Regions from separate parts of the Desemzia sp. FAM 23989 genome, predicted to be linked through region 2. Evidence: predicted binding sites of a transcription regulator. Region 2 holds the regulator's gene; each other region holds the start of a gene.
The links. The regulator Rex, encoded in region 2, represses fermentation and respiration genes when NADH is low (regulators of the CRP and FNR family bind a similar motif). The targets are predictions, from matches to a motif close to TTGTGAANTANTTCACAA.
Positions count from the first base shown of each region.

Region 1: the regulator Rex is predicted to act here: its motif matches at 4,222-4,239, upstream of ACEN36_RS10045 (CidA/LrgA family protein).
Region 3: the regulator Rex is predicted to act here: its motif matches at 3,412-3,429, upstream of ACEN36_RS06605 (DUF1858 domain-containing protein).

Region 1 covers NZ_JBGQQT010000018.1:33,995-40,663, reverse strand. Annotated here, with positions in the region: gene ACEN36_RS10060 (nuclease-related domain-containing protein) at 7-921, opposite strand; gene ACEN36_RS10055 (lactate oxidase) at 1,817-2,932, opposite strand; gene ACEN36_RS10050 (LrgB family protein) at 2,989-3,696, opposite strand; gene ACEN36_RS10045 (CidA/LrgA family protein) at 3,689-4,081, opposite strand; gene ACEN36_RS10040 (LysR family transcriptional regulator) at 4,259-5,146, shown strand; gene ACEN36_RS10035 (GntR family transcriptional regulator) at 5,202-5,924, opposite strand; gene ACEN36_RS10030 (PTS sugar transporter subunit IIC) at 6,314-6,669, opposite strand, start outside.
Region 2 covers NZ_JBGQQT010000002.1:53,889-60,557, reverse strand. Annotated here, with positions in the region: gene groL (chaperonin GroEL) at 1-519, opposite strand, end outside; gene groES (co-chaperone GroES) at 574-858, opposite strand; gene ACEN36_RS01855 (CPBP family intramembrane glutamic endopeptidase) at 1,198-1,854, shown strand; gene ACEN36_RS01850 (YdiK family protein) at 1,889-2,092, shown strand; gene ACEN36_RS01845 (redox-sensing transcriptional repressor Rex) at 2,111-2,782, opposite strand; gene ACEN36_RS01840 (ABC-F family ATP-binding cassette domain-containing protein) at 3,084-5,042, shown strand; gene ACEN36_RS01835 (nucleoside hydrolase) at 5,646-6,590, opposite strand; gene ACEN36_RS01830 (BMP family protein) at 6,638-6,669, opposite strand, start outside.
Region 3 covers NZ_JBGQQT010000008.1:95,264-101,932, forward strand. Annotated here, with positions in the region: gene pepF (oligoendopeptidase F) at 1-1,430, opposite strand, end outside; gene ACEN36_RS06600 (FAD-dependent oxidoreductase) at 1,692-3,242, shown strand; gene ACEN36_RS06605 (DUF1858 domain-containing protein) at 3,466-3,696, shown strand; gene ACEN36_RS06610 (DUF438 domain-containing protein) at 3,696-4,940, shown strand; gene ACEN36_RS06615 (hypothetical protein) at 5,395-6,288, opposite strand.

The sequences.
Region 1 (6,669 bases), on a different contig from region 2:
TTTTTATTATTTGTAACATCGCCATCTGCCAGTACCTTCAGCTTTTAAATGCTTGTTTAAAGCATACCTGATTCTGCTAGCAGATAACTGAAAGTCGCACCATTTGAGAAGAACAGAAACAGTGATCTTTTGATCAGGAAACAGCAGCCTACATTCTTTTGCGAGACGAATGATAGCATGTGACACCAATTCTTCTTTGCCGCAATGACTACACACACAACTTCTTTTTTTAGTAAATTGGTTTATGAACTTACCGCATTGAACACAAGTCACCCCTTTTTTCAAAAGGTTGTCATCATAATAAGGCACATTTCGCAAAGAAAAATCTACTTTGTGCAGCTCTTTGATCTCCTCAGCAAATTGATGATGGTGTGGATTCAAATGACCCGTTATTTCATTTAACGTTGTAAAATGAGCATCTATCATACTCGGTAAGATCAACCCGCTATTTCTCGGCGCTCCAAATAAGGTAAAATTTGGATTTACAAAGACGATATACTTTTGGATTGCAAAATGATATCCCATCTGATCCAGTAATTGACGCAAGACAGATTCTGCATTCCGGATTTGGTAAGTCGGGTCGTACACCTCTTTTTCATATCGTCCATGATACATTTTGTCGTTTTGGTAATAATACTCGCCTGCAAAATTTTTCACTTCGTGTATAGATAGTCCTTTTGCCGTAATCACTAAATTGTCTATTTGACAACTTTTTCCTTTTACTTCTAAATATAGGTCATTCAAAATTAAACAGTCGCGTGTTAATCGTGTCGTCGTTAATGAAATAAAGGTGATTTCTCCTTCATCGCCTTTTTCCCAATTGCTGTACTTATTGCGGTCATCCCGAGATAAAATCATCCGATTTGCCAGAGATCTCATCACTAATAGACGATGAGGGGTCTCCCTTTCTTTAACGATCATCCTATCACTCCTCTTTTTCACTTCATAAATCCATATACGCATTTTTAAGGAGTATTTTTTAATCGCTAAAAATTTTTGCTTATCTGACAAGCTATTTCACACTTCTCAATCTAGTTTAGCTGTAATTGTTAGGTAAACTGCTGCTATCTACTAATCTAGACTAATTTTCAGCTTGAATGATTAGATAGACCAACGCTACCTAATCATTCAAGCCATTTTTTCTTGTCATTTGTGAGCTATAACTCCTCTACCTCATAAAAGACTCGTGTTTTTCTATGAAATGCTTCGGTAGCGCTCCTCTAGATTATGATTAACAACTTTTTATCTTGCTAATTATGAAGTAGCACCCCTCTACCTAATCATTGACCCACTTATTTCTCGCAAATCAGGAAGTAGAGCGTCTATAGCTCACCATTCGTCTTTAATAAAGTTCCTAATTATGAGCTATCCGGTCAATCACTTCCACAAAGCAGCTTTTCGCTTGAGCGAAAACTCTCCTAATGAAAAGTTCTTCATTACTTGACGACCTACTTCACACTTCTCGATCTGATTCAGCTGCAATTATGAAGTATGAGACATCTAGTTCATAAAACAAACGTATTTTTCTCTAGAATCATTAGGTAACGGCTCTCTATTTACTGATATACGCCCTTCAATCCTACCAATCGTTAGATAGAACCTCTCTACCTAATAATCACCTCGCTTTCTTCTGCCAAATTGTGAAGCAGAACGTCTATATCTTACAATTTACTAAGAAAAACAGTCCTAATTATAAAATAGCACTACTCTGCAGCCTTTCATTAAAGAATCTTTTCGCCTACGCGGAAATTAATCTATCAAAAACAGCGCAAGCACCTAATAAGGGGCGCTTGCGCTGTTTCAAATTCATTCTAAATTAGTATTTCATATCAAACAAACGAGCATTCTTCACGTCTTCGATCGTTTGCGTTCCTGCTAATTGCATCACACGTTGCAAATCTTTTTCAAAGTAGTCTAACACAGATTTAACACCTTTCCAACCGCCTAAAGCTAGTCCATATAATACTGGACGACCTACAGCAACGATGTCTGCACCGCTTGCCAATGCTTTAAAGATGTGTTCTCCACGACGAACTCCACTATCAAATACAATCGGAACGCGACCAGCAACAGCCTTAGAAATCTCTTCCAATGTATCAAATGAACCAGGAGCTTCATCTAATTGACGGCCTCCATGGTTGGAAACCCAAACACCAGCTGCTCCGGCACCAATAGCTAATACAGCATCTTCAGGAGTTTGAATCCCTTTAACAAAAACTGGCAATCCTGAATATTCAGAGATGAATTTAACATCTTCGGGACAGATTTTTTGTTTCGATTGAGCATAAATGTTGTTTAGAGACATGTTTTTACCTGATCCAGTCAAGTAACGAGACACAATCGGCATACCAAACGGATACACGAATTTATTCAGCATATCTTTTTCGCGGTTACCACTTAAAGTAGCATCAGCCGTTAAAATGATAGCTGTAGCGCCATCCGCTTTTGCTTCATCCAAAATATTTTTATTCATGTCATCATCTTTACTCATGTAGATTTGGAACCAACGCGGGTTGCCATTCAATCCTTTTTCGATTTCTTCAAATGTAGCCCCAGAATAAGCACTGATTGACATAATTGTTCCGCCAAATTCAGAAATCCCTCTAGCTGTTCCCGCTTCTTTTGTTTCATGAGCCAACCCATGAGCTGCGATTGGCGCCATAATGAATGGTACTTTGATATCGTGCCCCAAAATAGACGTTGATGTATCTGGATTTTCTACATCTGCTAGTACACGAGGTAAAATCCCTTTGCGTTTCCATGATTCATTGTTTTGTTTTAGCGTGTATTCTTCTCCTGAAGCACCTGAGATGTAATCAAATCCACCTTTAGGAACTACAGCACGAGCTTCATCTTCTAAACGATACGTGCTGACAACATCGATTTCTTGTTCTACTGTTGGTGCGTCATATTTAATTGTTTGTTCAGCCATAATTTTTCAACCATCCTTTTTGAGTATTGTTTTTTAAGAGTATAACCTAAATTAAATTAAAATAATAAATTTGTGATCGGTACTGTTAGCGGAGCTAGAATAACCACTATGATTCCGGTAACCACAATCGATAAACCTGACATTGCGCCTTGGACATCACCTAACTCGATCGCTTTTGTTGTTCCCATAGCGTGAGAAGAACTTCCAAGAGCCACCCCTTGCGCCACTGGATCGTCAATTTTGAAGATCTTGAAGACCGTTTGACCAACGACCGCTCCAATAACTCCGGTGAACACAACTACCGCAACCGTTAAAGAAACAATACCCCCTAAGGAGTCAGAAACACCGACTGCGATTGCTGTAGTAATCGATTTAGGCAGCAAAGTTGCCACCATATTCCGATCAAATTTGAACAACAATGCAAAAGAATAAATCATAACCGTATGGAAAATCACTCCGGAAACGATTCCCGATAAAATTGCTGCATAATATTTCTTTAAGTATACAAGATTCTTTTTCAGCTTAATAGACAAAGCCACTGTAGCTGGAGTTACAAATAAACTGAAGAAGCGTCCGCCAGTATTATAAGTCTCTAACGGGATATCTGTTGCGAGCAAGAATAAAATAATGACAATGATCGCAAATACCAACGGAGTAAACAAAGGATTCTTAGGCCATTTGGCTTTTAATTTCCCAGCTATTAGATATAGGCCAATAGTTATTGTGATCCACAACATTGGATTATTTAAAATACTCTCAAGCATGCGAATCTTCTCCTTTCTCAACTAATTTATTTTTCTTCACTATACCTTTGACACTTTGTACTATTTTGCCAACAAATCCCATCATCAAAATAGTCGTTACTGCCATAATGATCAGTAGTTGCCACCAAGTATTTGCTAAGACACCAAAGTTTGACATCAGCCCCACACCTGCTGGGACGAAGAAAATCCCCATATTATCTGTCAGCCATGTACCGACCTCATCTACTTGCTCAACGCGAACCCAGTTAAATTGCAGCGCTAAGAACAGCAAGATCATCCCGATAACGCTACCGGGTATTGCTATAAATGAAGCGATCAAAGCGGAAATAATTTCCCCTATAAAAGAGAATAAAAAAATCCAAAAGAGCTGTTTGATTATTTTCAAAAGACCACACCTTCCACCAGCGTTTTGTAAACGCTTCAAGATGTATAGTATATCATGCTATCATTTAGTTCGAAAATACTGTTTTTTTATGGTACTATAAACATTATTTATGAAAATAAACACTATCATATCTTTTGTTTATGTTTGTGTTTTCACAATCTTTCGAAGGAGCCTTATATGAATTTACAAGATTTAGTCTATTTTAACCATTTAGCAAAAACACTAAATTTCACTGCTACCGCCGAACATTTCTATATCTCTCAACCGTCTATTTCCATGTCTTTGAAACGTCTCGAAAAAGAGCTGGATACTACTCTGATTGATAGGAAAAGACTTCACAAGAACTTGCATTTGACCGAGACTGGTGAAATACTGCTCAAACACTCCCAGCAAATTTTAAATACTATTGATACAGCTAAAGAAGAAATCCATGATTTAAAGAATCAAGTTGTCTACTTCGGTTTCCTGCCCACGATCGGCGGCCACTTTATGTCCAAACTGATGCCTCATTTAGGCAAATTCACCAATTCTTTAAAGCTGATTGAAGAAGAAAGTTCAGATGTCATGCTTGACCTAGTGAGCAGTGGACAAGTTCCTTTGGCGATCATTGGAAGTGATCAGTCTGTATTCAAGGACAAAAACCTGATACAGATTCCTTTAGTGACACAAGATTTGGCTCTTTGGGCATCTCCTGATAACCCTTTAGCTGCAAGAGAGTTCGTCCGTGTGGAAGATGTCCAGCAAGAAGTCTTTATTTCCTTGGCGCAAGGTTACACTCATCAACGTGTATTTGAACAATGGGCTAAAACTCATCTGATCAAACAACCAAAAACCCTTTTTACCAAAGAAATTCAAACGGCCTTGTCGATTGCTTCTTCTACCAACATGGTTGCCTTCATGATTGACATCTTGGTAAAAGACCACTACGATCTCGTCAAAATCCCTATTGAAGATGCACCAAAATTTTACATCAGCTTGATCGTCAATAAGGAAAGCAATGTCACTTATTTCCAAAAAGAGTTCAATAATACGATGATCCAACTAACACAATCCCGTGCGAAATAAAAAAACTGCCGCCCGCTACCTAAATGAATAAGTACCGAGCGGCAATTTTTTATCTTCAACTATGCTCACCATAATTTTTTACGACATTGACCCCGCCTTTGTCGAAACGATGCCGGGTCCTTGAATATTCAAAAGGCGTTCCATCTATCAAATGAACCACTTGTTCCACCTGTAAAACAGGATCTTCCTTTGTACAAAATAGGTACTCTTGATCCAATTCATCCGGTCTTTCAGCCGTTATACGTCTGTTCAATCCACCTATCTTCAATCCCAGCGTATGTTGAATGTAACTATAAATCGAACCGGCAAGGACTTTCTTCGTCACATCCGGAATAACTTCCACAGGCATGAGAGTGTGTTCGATCAAGTACTCTTCACCGTCTACGTATCGCACCCGCTGAATATCATAAATGAAATCTTCTTCCGTCAACAACAATTTGTCTGCTTCATCTTCTGCAGGATTGCGAATGACAAATTGAATCACTTTACTTGTAACGATTTGGTCAGAAAGTTGGTCTGTTAAGCCCGTGTACACATCAAACCGGGAATCCAGCTCATTCTTAGCAAGTGCATTTTTCATTACGTAGGTCCCAGAGCCTTGTCTGCTGTAAAGATAACCTTCCTCAATCAACAAGTTCAAGGCGCGCTTAATCGTTATCCGGCTCGCCCCAAATTCTTTACACAACTGCATTTGATCGGGCAAAGCACTCTTTAGTGTGTATGTCCCATTTTGGATCCTATCTCGTATCGCTTGAGCAACCTGTTCGTATTTATGCATGGTTCTATCTCCTCTTTATCTGCTATTTAAATTATACGAAACACCTCACAAAAGTAAAACTGTTCTTCATCATTCAGACGGATTAATTGATGTTAATACCCTAGTTTCATTGTTCAGGCTGGCTTATTGATGATAAAGCTCCTAACTTCATCATTCAGAACACATCATTGATGATCAAACGTCAATTCTTTCTCATCATGGTTAAGTCTCATGACTCTACACGTATCCCATACTCCTGCAGAAGTTTCTATAAGGTTTAGAATTAAGAGGCAGTTCGTTTTTATTCGCCAACATAAAAAGTTGAAGAACCAGTAAAACTAGATGTTATAGATAAAAAGACTGAGAGACGAGTCACAGCCTTTTTGTCTTTTATTCAATTTGTCAAAAAATCAGGTATTTTTCTCTGCAGCAATCTGTGCGGAACGTTCACTGATTTTCATAAATGGCAAATACAACGCTACTCCTATTACGATAATAATAAGTTGTACCACAATGGCTCGCCAATCTCCCGCAGTTGCCAGAAAAGCACTCAGAAGAGGCGGTGTCGTCCAAGGAATATTGGCCACTGTATAATTCATCCATCCCCAAGATGTCGCTAAATAACCAATCACAATCCCAATAGCCGGCTGCAATACGAAAGGAATCATCATCGGCAAATTAAAGACGATCGGATAACCGAAAATGACAGGTTCATTAATATTGAACACCCCAGGCGCCAGCGCTAGTTTACCCAAATCTTTAGGGG
Region 2 (6,669 bases):
GATAACACCATCGTTGCCCACTTTTTCCATAGCGTCTGCTAATAAAGCACCGATTTCTGGATCTCCTGAAGAGATAGAAGCGATTTGTGAAATGGATTCTTTTGTTTCCACTTTACGAGAAACAGCTAATAATTCCTTAACAGCTACTTTAGTGGCTAATTCAATTCCAGCTCGAATCCCTACCGGGTTTGCGCCTGCAGTAACATTTTTCATTCCTTCGCGAACAATCGCTTGGGTTAAAACAGTGGCAGTAGTTGTACCATCACCAGCTGTATCATTGGTTTTTGAAGCTACTTCAGAAACTAATTGAGCTCCCATGTTTTCAAAGCGGTCTTCTAATTCGATTTCTTTTGCGATCGTCACTCCATCATTAGTGATTAATGGCGAACCGTAAGATTTGTCTAAAACTACATTTCTTCCTTTGGGTCCAAGTGTTACTTTAACAGTATCTGCTAATTTATCTACTCCACGTAATAATGCAGCACGTGCGTCTTCAGAAAATTTAATATCTTTAGTCATTTTCTTTCACCTCATCAGATTGATTTTTATTCGTGTACATGTCTTTATTTACGTTTAGTCTACGATTGCGATGATATCGCTCTCTTTGATCACTAAATATTCAGTACCATCATACTTCACTTCAGAACCAGCGTATTTTTCGAAAAATACTGTATTTCCAACGACAACTGAAAGCTCAGCTTTTGTTCCGTTATCGAGTATACGCCCAGCACCAACAGCAACTACTTCACCAGTTTGTGGTTTTTCTTTTGCTGTACCAGCCAAAACGATACCACTTGCTGTTGTTTCTTCTTCTTTTGTGACTTTAATGATGACACGATCTCCTAAAGGTCTTAACACGTAAATCCCTCCAATTATAGTTTTTCTTTGTTAGCACTCACTCTAAAAGAGTGCTAAATCACTTCTTCATCATATCAAACTGTAAAAATTTTGCAAGTATTTTTTACTCTTGAAAAAGAAAAAGAGTGCCCTTTTATTTAAGAAAGAAATACTTCAAGAAGAAAGCAAAAATTGCTTTAGTGGTATGAGACTTATGTTATACTGTTTATTGAACATCTTTTTTTAAAACTGTTTTACGTCCAAATGCAGTACCATTACAAAGGTGCATTGCTCACTTTATATAGTCTTGTTCTTTTTTAGTGCAACTGTAAATAATTACTTAAAGAAGGTTTTAAACACATGAAGAATTTAATTAAGTCTCCATATGCAAAAATCATTCTCATCTATATTATAGCTCAATTTTTCCCAGTGATAGTGTTGTTTTTTGTACCAGCTAAAGCTGTAGCAGACGCCAGCATTTATGGTACTATCGCCGGTTTCGTGATTGGAGCTATCCTAATGTTTATCGTTAATCATCGGTCTACATTTGATAATAGTCTAGAGAAAACGCCCAGCAATTCTAAAAAATCGATTGTTTTTTGGGGAGTAGGAGGAATGTTTTTAGCTTTTGTTGGTCAATACTTAGCTGTATTTATCGAAACATTCTTGCTCAATACACCTTTAGGGTCACAAAACACTGCAGAGCTCGTTTTCACTGTGAATAAATACCCTATTTTCTTGATTCTAGTAGCTATCTTTGGTCCTATTATGGAAGAGTTTGTATTTAGGAAAGCTATCTTTGGTTATCTTTATGACATTACTGGAGGAATCGGTGCTGCTGTGATCAGTTCATTGATATTTGCCTTTATTCACTTTGATGGTCATTACTTGCTTTATTCGATTATGGGATTTGTTTTCTGCTATTTGTACTGGAAAACAAAATCGATTGCTGCTCCAATTATTGCTCACGCTTTAATGAATGCTACCGTTACAGTAGCTAACTTATGGCTATACTAATAGTGTTTATAGTAGAAAGGAACTTTTAACGTTCATGAAAAAAAGAGATTTTATTATTCAAATTGTTTTCAATTATGTTCTTGCAGCTATTTTTATCTGGTTTGCAATTGACTACGTTGGTGAATTTGGTTGGGGATTCTTCTCTATCATTTTTGTATTGTTTGCCACACGAGATGTGGTAAGAGCTACGAAGATTTTACAAATCTATCTCAAACTAAAAAAAGGCAACAAACCGTAAATAGGTTTGTTGCTTTTTTTAATCTAATAGCAATAAAGTATCATCACTGTCTGAGTCTGCTTTATAGTGATCGATAAAATAGATAAGAGTCTGCAATTCATTCGCTAAATCCACGTTTTGTACTCGAACTTCTTCTGGTACGGAAATACGAATCGGTGTAAAGTTCAGTATTCCTTTAACGCCAGCTTCAACGAGATTATTTGCAGCATCTTGAGCTGCTGAAGTAGGTACAGTCAGCATAACTACATCGATTTGTTGCATTTTCAACTGTTGTACCATGTCTTCCATTGGATAAACCGGTACTCCAGATTGAATCGTTCCTACAATATCCTTGTTGATATCAAAGGCAGCACTGATGCGCATGTTGTTCCCTTGATGGAAATTGTAATTTAATAAAGCATGTCCTAAGTTACCCACACCAATTAATGCCACGTTCGTTAGTCGGTCTTGTTTCAATGTTTTACTGAAAAAATGCATCAGCGTTTCAACATCGTAACCATAACCTCTTTTTCCTAGAGCTCCGAAATATGAAAAATCGCGTCGAATCGTAGCGCTATCTACTTTCACAGCTTCACTTAATTCAGTTGATGACACACGTTCTTTTCCATCTTCATGCAAATACCGTAAATATCTATAATAAATCGGTAATCTCTTTGCCGTTGCTTTGGGTATTGTATTCGTTGAACCCATCGTTCACTTCACTCACTTTCTTTTATTCAAAATTCACAATATTCGTTAACAAATTATTTGTTTCACAAATTGTCGAGTTTCACATAATAAGATTATAACATCTTCTTCTTAAATTACCAGCTTTTTTAAACGGTCATTTCAATATTTTTTTTCGCTTATTTTCTTATCCATACAAAATTCACAAAGAACATTGTGAACCGGCTTTCTTTTTGTTAGTCCAGCCTTCCAGACACTCTCCCACTTAAAGACAGAATATGCTAAACTAAGTGAAAGAGCAGAGATAAGAAATGAGGACAACAAAATGATTCTATTACAAGCTCAACACGTTGCACGTTATTTTGGTGCAGATGTATTGTTTGAGAATATTTATTTAGAAGTACAAGAAAATTCACGTATTGCCCTTGTGGGACGAAACGGTGCCGGCAAATCAACTCTGTTAAAAATCATCGCAGATATTGAACCTCCGGATGCTGGACAAATTTCAAAAGGAAAACAAGTGACTATCGGCTACTTAGCACAAAATACTGGCCTTGACTCTACTCAATCCATTTGGGATGAAATGTTGGAAGTTTTCCAACATGTGATCCAATTAGAAAAGAAAATGCGTCATACCGAAGAAATGTTAGGGGATCCTTCTTTATTAGCCGATGAGGAACTCTATCATGAAACCTTAAAACAGTATGATCAAATGCAGCACGATTTTCGAGAGCAAAATGGTTATGGTTATGAAGCAGAGATCCGCTCTGTTTTACATGGTTTCCGCTTTTTTGAAGAGGATTATGCTAAATCCATCAATCAACTCTCAGGTGGCCAAAAAACGCGTTTAGCTTTAGCGAAATTATTGTTGCAAAAAAAAGACTTATTGATTTTAGATGAGCCTACCAACCATTTGGATATCGAAACATTAAACTGGTTAGAGAACTACCTGCAAACTTATACTGGTGCGTTGCTGATCGTTTCTCATGACCGTTATTTCTTAGATAAAGTAGTTAATGAAGTCTATGACTTAAGCCGTCAAAAAATGCACCATTATAAAGGAAATTATAGTAAATATTTAGACTTGAAAGCTGCACAACTTGAAAAAGAATGGAAAGAATTTGAGAAACAGCAAAAAGAAATTGCCAAGTTAGAAGATTTTGTAAACCGCAACTTAGTCCGCGCTTCTACTACCAAACGTGCTCAGAGCCGTCGGAAACAATTGGAAAAAATAGACCGTTTAGATAAACCTCAAGGCGAAGAAAAATCAGCTACATTCAGTTTCCACCCTGCCAAAGAAAGCGGAAATGTCGTGATGTCATTAGAAAACGGAGCTATCGGATATGACCAAACGATTTTATCTGAACCGATCAATATGGATATCCGAAAATACGATGCTATAGCTTTAGTCGGACCAAATGGTGTGGGAAAATCCACACTGCTGAAATCCTTACTCGAAGAACTCCCTCTTATGAAAGGTGAAAAGCGATACGGAACAAATGTGGAAGTTGGCTATTACGATCAAGAACAAGCTGAATTGCATTCTTCTAAATCTGTATTGGCCGAACTTTGGGATGAACACCCTACTACTCCCGAAAAAGATATCCGATCTATTTTAGGCAGCTTTTTATTTTCCGGAGAAGATGTTGAAAAAGCCGTCACCTCTTTAAGCGGTGGAGAAAAAGCTCGTTTGGCATTAGCTAAATTGTCTATGAATCAAGACAACTTCTTAATTCTGGATGAACCTACAAATCATTTAGACATAGATAGTAAAGAAGTACTTGAAAATGCGTTGATCGATTTCGACGGCACACTGCTTTTTGTTTCTCATGACCGCTATTTCATCAATCGGATTGCGTCTAAAGTAATTGAACTGTCTGCAGAAGGGAGCACAGCTTACTTAGGCGATTATGATTACTACCTAGAAAAAAAAGCTGAGCAAGAAGAATTGAAACGACTTGCAGATGAAGAAGCACAGGGAACGGAAAACAGTTCTGGGAAAGATTCCGCTTCTACCGCCCTTTCAAAAAAACGTGAAATCAATAAAGAAAATCAAAAATTGGTTCGACAGCTGACCCGTCGAATCGAAGCCATTGAACAGGAAACTTCTGAATTGGAGCCTAGTATCGAAAATTTAGAAACTGAATTGACCAAACCAGAAGTCTATGAAGATCATTTAAAAGTCCAAGAAATCAATGATAAACTTCAACTGTTGAATGAACAGTATGAAACACTCATGGAAGAATGGGAAGAAACGACGTTAACTCTTGAAGAATTAATCTAAGAAGTCCTTTAAATAAGAAGCTCGGGTTGGCTTGGTGCCCTAATAGTTAGAGTTCTTATTATACAGCTGATTGGCTGGTTTGAGTTCGGTTGAATACCGGACTCAAACCAGCCAATCTTACTTTTTATGTTCAATCTCAATTCCTCATCAAGGCGGTTTTAACCTTGATGTTCAAGCCTCTTTCTTCATCAAGACGGTTTTACTCTTGATGTTCAATCTCAATTCTTCATCAAGGCGGTTTTAACCTTGATGTTCAATCTCAATTCTTCATCAAGGCGGTTTTAACCTTGATGTTCAAGCCTCTTTCTTCATCAAGACGGTTTTACTCTTGATGTTCAATCTCAATTCTTCATCAAGGCGGTTTTAACCTTGATGTTCAAGCCTCTTTCTTCATCAAGACGGTTTTACTCTTGATGTTCAATCTCAATTCCTCATCAAGGCGGTTTTAACCTTGATGTTCAAGCCTCTTTCTTCATCAAGACAACTTTAACCTTGATGTTCAAACTCACTTCAAAATACACCCTTTACTCCGCCACAGAAAAAGCAACCCCCACAAAAAATTAGATTTCACTCTAACTTGGAGGTCGCTGCTTCTTTTTCTATCTAAATAGCTTTTAAAACATCTAATAAACTGGCTTTAAATTTGTCTCTATCTACTTCTTCACACACACGCACATTCGGTGTTTTGCCGGTAAAGTTTGAGACATCCACTAAATCGTAGCCTCTGGTCAGCTCACCATGTACTTCAATATCTACATAATACATATCAGAGCCTGTCATGATACTTTCATCTGCAGCTATAGCAACGAGTAATGTATCAGGGTGAGTAATCCCGTCTAACTTATGAATTTCTTGATCATAACGTATAACTGCACTATTTACATCCATGTAAAATTTAGATCCTGCTGTTCCTAGCGCTTGAATCTCCGTTTGGTCCTCTTTTTTCATTACGGAATGTTTTTTACACATATCCCAGCCCACCATAGTGATAGGAACACCAGAATGCATGACAATTCTGGCAGCTTCTGGATCTACATAGAAATTATACTCTGCTGCTGCCGTAATATTTCCTAACGTATTGTTTAAACCTCCCATAATATAAAGATGAGGGATGTCTTTAACAATTGTAGGATCTTTTTTGATGGCCATCGCAATATTGGTTAGAGGAGCAATCGCCAATAAAGAGATTTCGCCGGGGTTTGCTTTGACTGTATCAATAATGAAATCAACAGCGTGTTCTTTTTCAGGACGTTGTTCGGTTTTTTCAAAATAAGAATCGCCCATGCCATATTTCCCATGAATATCCTCAATCGTAATATGCTTCTCTACTCCAACTGCCATAATGGGTCTTTCATAGCCTTTGTATACCGGCACATGGTAGTCAGATTTTGCCATTTGAACTGTGTAAAGCGCATTTTCTACTTCTTGTTCAAAGTCGACATTCCCTCCAGCCACCGTTACTCCTTCAACTTTAAAGTAGTGCAGCGCTGTTAGAATAGCTATTGTATCGTCTCCAGCTGTATCTGTATCAATAATGACTCTTTTCATCGTTTCCTCCTGCAAATGTCTTCAAATTTGTACCCGTTCGCATGCCTTTATTCTGGCGCAGTCACTTCATCAGGATTTG
Region 3 (6,669 bases), on a different contig from region 2:
CCTGCATCGATCAATTCGTATACTTCGCGTTGGTAAGCAGCTTCCAGCAAATGAGTGATAAAGTTGTGGAAATAGGTGTTCGTCAGCATTTTAGTCAATACAAAACGATCCATACGATCATCATCGCTCTTGCGTTGCAAGGATTCTGTCAGCAACAATTCATTAAAAGTAGATGGCGCTTCAATCAAATACAATGAAGGATCTGCTCCTAAAATCGAATTGTTTTCAGCAGACAACATCCCTTGTCCAGCATGTCCCAATTCGTGAATCAACGTGTAAGCATCTGATAATTGGTTGGTCCAAGACATCAAAATGAAAGGGTGCTTTTTGTAAGGTGAAGAACAGAATCCACCCGTAGACTTCCCTTTATTTTGCACAAAATCTACCCAGCGTTCTGGATAAGCTTTCATGATACGATTAACATAGTCTTCCCCTAGAACACTGATGGAATCTTCGATCAATTCTTTAGACTTTTCAACAGTTACTTCCACAGAATACTCGGGGTCTAAATCAATTTTCAAATCGGCATAAGTCATTTTATCTAAGCCGCGTACTTCTTTGACATGAGTGATGTATTTTTGCATGACAGGCGCTAAGTCGTTCATGATAGTATCGATTTGGCGATTGTATAAATCGCGGTCGACTTCTTGATCATACAATAAATAGTCAATCACAGAATCAAAACCGCGCATCGAAGCCATTGTTTTTTCTTTTTGAACTTCTGTGTAATACGTTGTCGCGATAGTATTTTGGTATTGGCTCAATACTTGCGAGAATTTATCAAATGCAGCACGGCGAATAGCTGTGTCATCATGGTACATATAGTAATCTTCGTATAACACAAAACTTAATGGATACTCTTTCCCTTCTACAGTGAAAGAACCAAAGTCCATATCGGCCAATCGCGCTTGTTCGTAAATTTCACTTGGTGCATTTAACGTTGGCGACAATTGAGCCAACGCTTTTTCTACAGCGGGATCCAATTGAATGTTTTTGTCTGCTTTAATATGGCGAATAAATGAAGCCAATCGAGGTATTTCTGCAACAACTTCATCTAACACATTCGTTGGTGCCAGTTTTAATTCAGAATCAAAAAAGGCTAATTTAGCTCCGATTTCTGCAAATAAGTTGTCTGTCGACCGAGACAACTGCACATACTCTGGATTCGTTAAATCAGTAGTTGCCGGCAAAAATGCATAGTGATTAGTATATGCAGCTGTTTCTTGAATCTGTTCATACTCTTTTAAAGCCTTCACTATAGTGTCAGTATCCGTCAGTTTGCCTTCATAATCTTGGACAAATTTATCTACTGCTGCTTTTAATTTTTCAATTGCTGTTTCAAAATCTTCTTTTGTTTCATATAATGCACTGATGTCCCAAGTCAATTCTTCTTGCACATCTGCACGATTTTTCAGTTCTTCTTGTGCCATTCCGTCTACTCCTTTTTCTGCCTTCTCATTAAGATGAGAAGTTTTTCATTTACTGCTTACAGTATACCACTTACTTTTAGAAGTAAAACCCTTTCTGGTGAAATTTGTACTCGTTTTTTCTTTGCATAACAAATGATATCTTTTTACATTTTTATCCCACTAGTGCTACACTCAGCTTGAACACCATCGTTTAATTTCATCCGATTACTATATCCCATTCTCTGTTCTTACTCATGCCTATTTATTAAGGAGGATGATTCAATGAATTCTCAAGGAACCAAAGATTCCCTACCTTTTCCTAAATCTTTTTGGACAGCTCAGCAAGCTACTCCTCAATTTCCAGCCTTAGAAGAAAATCATACTACTGAAATCGGTATTGTCGGTGCTGGGATAGTCGGCATTATCAGCGCATATCTGTTAGCAAAGTCTGGCAAGAAAGTTGTCCTCATTGAAGCTGATCGTTTAATCAGCGGGGTAACTGGACATACAACTGCAAAAATTACCGCTCAGCATAGCTTGATTTATGATGACTTGATTCAGACCTTTGGCAAAGAAAAAGCTAAACTTTATTATGAAGCAAATATTGATGGTTTGCATTTTATCCAACAACTCATCGAAGAGCTGCAGATTGATTGTGCTTATGAAACAAAAGATGCTTTTGTATACGCAGAAACGGATAAGGGTCAAAAAAAACTGGAAAAGGAAGCTGAAGCTTACCAGACTTTAGGGATTAAAGGAGCATTAGCCAAAGATAAAGCAGACTTGCCTTTCCCTATCAAAGAAGCATTAGTGATGTACGACCAAGCTCAATTTGATCCGGTTCGTTTTTTAACGGTGTTGGTCCAAGAAATTGTGCGCTTAGGCGGACAAATTTATGAACACACGCGTGCTGTAGAAGTCATTAAAGAAAAGACACCTATGATTTTAACCGAAAACAACTCTCTTATACTCTGTCAAAAAGTTATTCTGGCCACTCATTACCCAATCAATGATGCAGACGGCTTATATTTTACGCGCCTCTCCATCCATCGTTCTTACGCGATGGTGATGCGCACTGCTAGTAAAATTCCTGAAGGCATGTACATCAACGCAGAACAGCCGACGCGTTCGATCCGTTCTGTTCAAGGCGCTGACGGTATCCCTCTTTTATTGATTGGCGGTGAAGGACATCAAACCGGTAAAAGCTCCAGCAAAACGATTTTTCATTACCAAGATTTGGACGCTTTCGGCAAAAAGTATTTTGCTGCGCAAAGCCCTCTTCATCTTTGGTCTAGTCAAGATCTGCAAACACTAGATAAACTCCCTTATATTGGACAGATGACGAAGCAAACCGAGGCTGTATTAGTAGCTACAGGATTCAATAAATGGGGCATGTCTGCAGGAGCTATGGCCGGAAAACTGTTAGCAGACTCTATTTTAGGTACAGAAAACAGTTATGCTTCTCTTTTTGACCCTACTCGTAAAAAATTGAAACTTAGCGATACTCAAACCTTCTTGAAAAAGAATTCAGCTGTCGCAAAAGATTTTGTTACCGGCAAATTAAAACGTCCGGATAAAAATTTAGAAGACCTTTTACTAGATGAAGGCGGCCTAGTTCATGTACATGGAAAGAAAGTGGGCGCCTATCGAGATAAACAAGGTCAGCTGCATCAAACCGTTCCAGTCTGCACTCACTTAGGCTGCAACCTTGATTGGAATGATGCAGAACGTTCATGGGATTGCGCTTGTCATGGTTCGCGCTTTTCTTATAACGGAGCTGTCTTAGATGGGCCAGCTGTAAAACCGTTAGAACACCCCGATTCGCAAATGTAAACCATATCAGTGAATGATTTTTGGACTGTCTTGATTCGAGACAGTCCTTTATGGGTAATTCCCCTTATATGATGACTATTTTGTGAAAAAAATTCATATTCTAACAAACCTGACGGCTATCCTTATTGAAAATGATCAGCATTTATTTTAAAATGAAATCAACCACTTATTGTGAATAACGTAACGAATGAGTATATCATTCTAATTTGAAAGGTTGAAAACAATGAAAAAAATCAATCTCAATGAAACGGTCTATCAATTAATTCAACAATACCCTGAGTTAAAAGGTATTTTGGTCCAACTAGGATTTACTCCTCTACAAAATGACGGCTTATTGAATACAGTTGGTCGAATGATGCCTTTAAATAAAGGTGCGGAACAAATCGGTTTAAATCATGCTGACTTGATTGCTCAATTGGAAGAACATGGTTTTAGTGTTGAGGAGATTGCCTAATGACAGAAAATCCCCATAAAGGAAAAAGAGCCCTTGAATTAGAACAGAGGCAATCTATTTTGAAAGATTTGCTTTTAAGATTGCATGCTGGCGAAGACAAAGATTTGGTAAAGAAAGATTTTGAAGAACATTTTTCTGGTATCAGTGCCTTTGAAATCTCGGTTATGGAACGCAGATTGCTTGGGGAAGGTGTTGTCGTAGAAGATATTCAAAAATTATGCAATATCCATGCTTCTATGTTTATCGGAACCATCAACAATCCAGAAAATCAATCAGATGAATTTAAGAAACCTGGGCATCCCATCCATGTCCTAAAACAAGAAAATTTAGCGATCGAAAGCAGTTTGGATCGCATTCGTCGTTTACTGGAAGCGTATCTTCTGCAACCAGAAGCAGAGATTAAAGACGGGTTATTGAAGCAACTGTCTATTCTTTGGCAGTTTGACAATCATTATGCGCGTAAGGAAAACTCTCTGTTTCCGATTATGGAGCGTTACGGTATCACAGCTCCTCCTAAAGTCATGTGGGGAGTAGACGACGAAATTCGCGCTCTATTTAAACAAGTGAAACAGTCACTTGAACAAGATCAACTAGATCATTTGCAAGAAGAATTCGCGTCCTTAAAATACGAGTTGGAAGAAATGATTGTCAAAGAAGAAGAAATTTTGATTCCTATGATTACAGATGTCTTTAATGAAGATGATTGGATCAAAATCAATGACGAATCAGATGAAATCGGCTATTGCATTGTTCGTCCAGAATCTAAATGGGTCCCTGAGCGGACTACATTTGAAGATATAGAAGATTCAGAAGTCGAAACAAGTGAAAAAGACACCAATATTCACTTTAAAGTTGGACATTTGACACCGAATGAATTGGAAAAAATGCTGAACTTGCTTCCGCTTGAATTATCTTTTGTAGATGCTAATGATACGGTGAAATACTTTAATGTCGGTACCGGCAGAAAGCTTTTTCCGCGTACTAAAAACGCTATCGGGCGACAAGTAGAAAATTGTCATCCTCCTAAAAGCCAACCTATCGTAAAACAATTAATAGCTGACTTCAAAACTGGTACAAAGGATTCAGAGACACTCTGGTTCCATGCTCGAGGCGAATTCGTTATGGTCACCTACACAGCTGTCAGAGATGAAGACGGTACTTACATGGGGACTTTAGAATACGTCCAGCCTATTCAATCGATTATTGACTTAGACGGAACAGAACGAAGAACTATTGAAGATTAAAGAGCTGGGAACACGGCATACAGCTTACCGAAAAAAACTTGAACGACTAGAGCTAGATGCTTCTCATCTAACTCTAGTCGTTTTGCTTTTAGGGGCGTGCACTTCTTAGTACGATGCGTCTAAAAAAGTAACTAGCAAGGTATTTAGTCTAAAATAAGTTGGAACAAAAGCAACTAGTTTCCTTCTCACTGCAAAATAACACATTAACGGTTCTTTATTAGTCAAGTGAAACCTGTTTTACCACTCACTTGAAGAATAAACTCATTTTATTCCTCAAGTGACGCTTAATTTCGCGCTCACTCAACCAGTAAACCTGTTTTATTCTTCAAGTGACAGTCAATTTAATGCTCACTTGATCAGTAAACGGATGGATTTAACAAAAGTAAGCCAATAAAAAAAGTACACCCCTGCTACTGATCATTTTCAGTAACAGAGGTGTACTTTTCGAACCTCTTTATCTATCAATCTTATCAACCACAATAGAAGGAATCGTTATTTCTCCTCCCATGGTAGATTCATATGTTAAAAGCCCCATTGAAATACCAGAAAGTGTTACATAATCATCTTCTAATAAACGATCATTATTAGTTAAATCAGACGAAATTTCAGCATAAATAATTTTATCGTAATCATCATCCACAGCAAATCTAATTTGAGTCGTGCCCTCTCCTTCCATTACTTGCACAACTTTACCTGAGAACTTCACTTTTTTATAAAAATAATCATCTGGTGTCCGAGCTAATTGATCAAAAGTTATTCCTGTTTCATATCCTTTAGCTTCTTCAGCCTCTATTCTTGCTAGTTCATCTTCTTCTTCTTGTTTTTTCTTCGCTGCTTCTGCTTCTGCTTTTGCTTTCTTTTCTTCTGCTGCAGCTTTTTCTTCCGCTTCTTTTTTAGCTTTTTCTTCTGCTTCTTTCTTTTTTAACTCAGCATTTTTTGCATCTGCTTCTGCTTTTTTTGCGTCTGCTTCCGATTTTTCTAGTTCTTCATAGGGAGTCATTTTTTCTTTATATGCTTCATACTCCGTTTTTAATAGACTTAATTTTTTATTATTTGCTTCTAATTCGTTATTTTCTGACTCTAATACATTGTAAGAAGCATTCTTACTATTAATTTTCTTTTGTAAATCTGAAATCTGCACACTCAACTCATCTTGACGTGCATTAGCAGAATCAATTGTCACGATAAAAGAGAGAATAAAAAATACAATTAGAACTGCTGCACTTATTTTCATTCTCTTTTTTAATTGTGCCTTCTTTTCGTCTAGCATATTCTTTGATGCTTTTTTAGTTATTTCTCCTAAATAACTAAAAATTCGATGAGCTATTTTTTTTACTTTATCTACCATAATTCTCCACTCCTCCTGATAACAAACGTTTTCATAACGTATATAATTATACCTTTTAAAATAGTTTTTGTTCTAAATTTAAATCATTTTTTTAGTAGAACTTTCTAATTACGCTTACCATTGACACATTTCATTCAAACCTATATTTAACTCTAAAGAAGCTATTTCATCATGTTTTCTTCTCTTTTTATCCGTTCTTTCAACAAACTCAATTCCTCAAAATTATAAGAAAACTGTCTACTCAACTTGATTAAAAAGAAAAAAGCTCTTCGTACAGATGTCAGAGATGACAATGGTACTTACATGAGACTTGGTTTATCCGAATCAGACCCTTCTGCTTACTTACTTTTTATGCTATAATTATTTCTTACAAGGACGTTT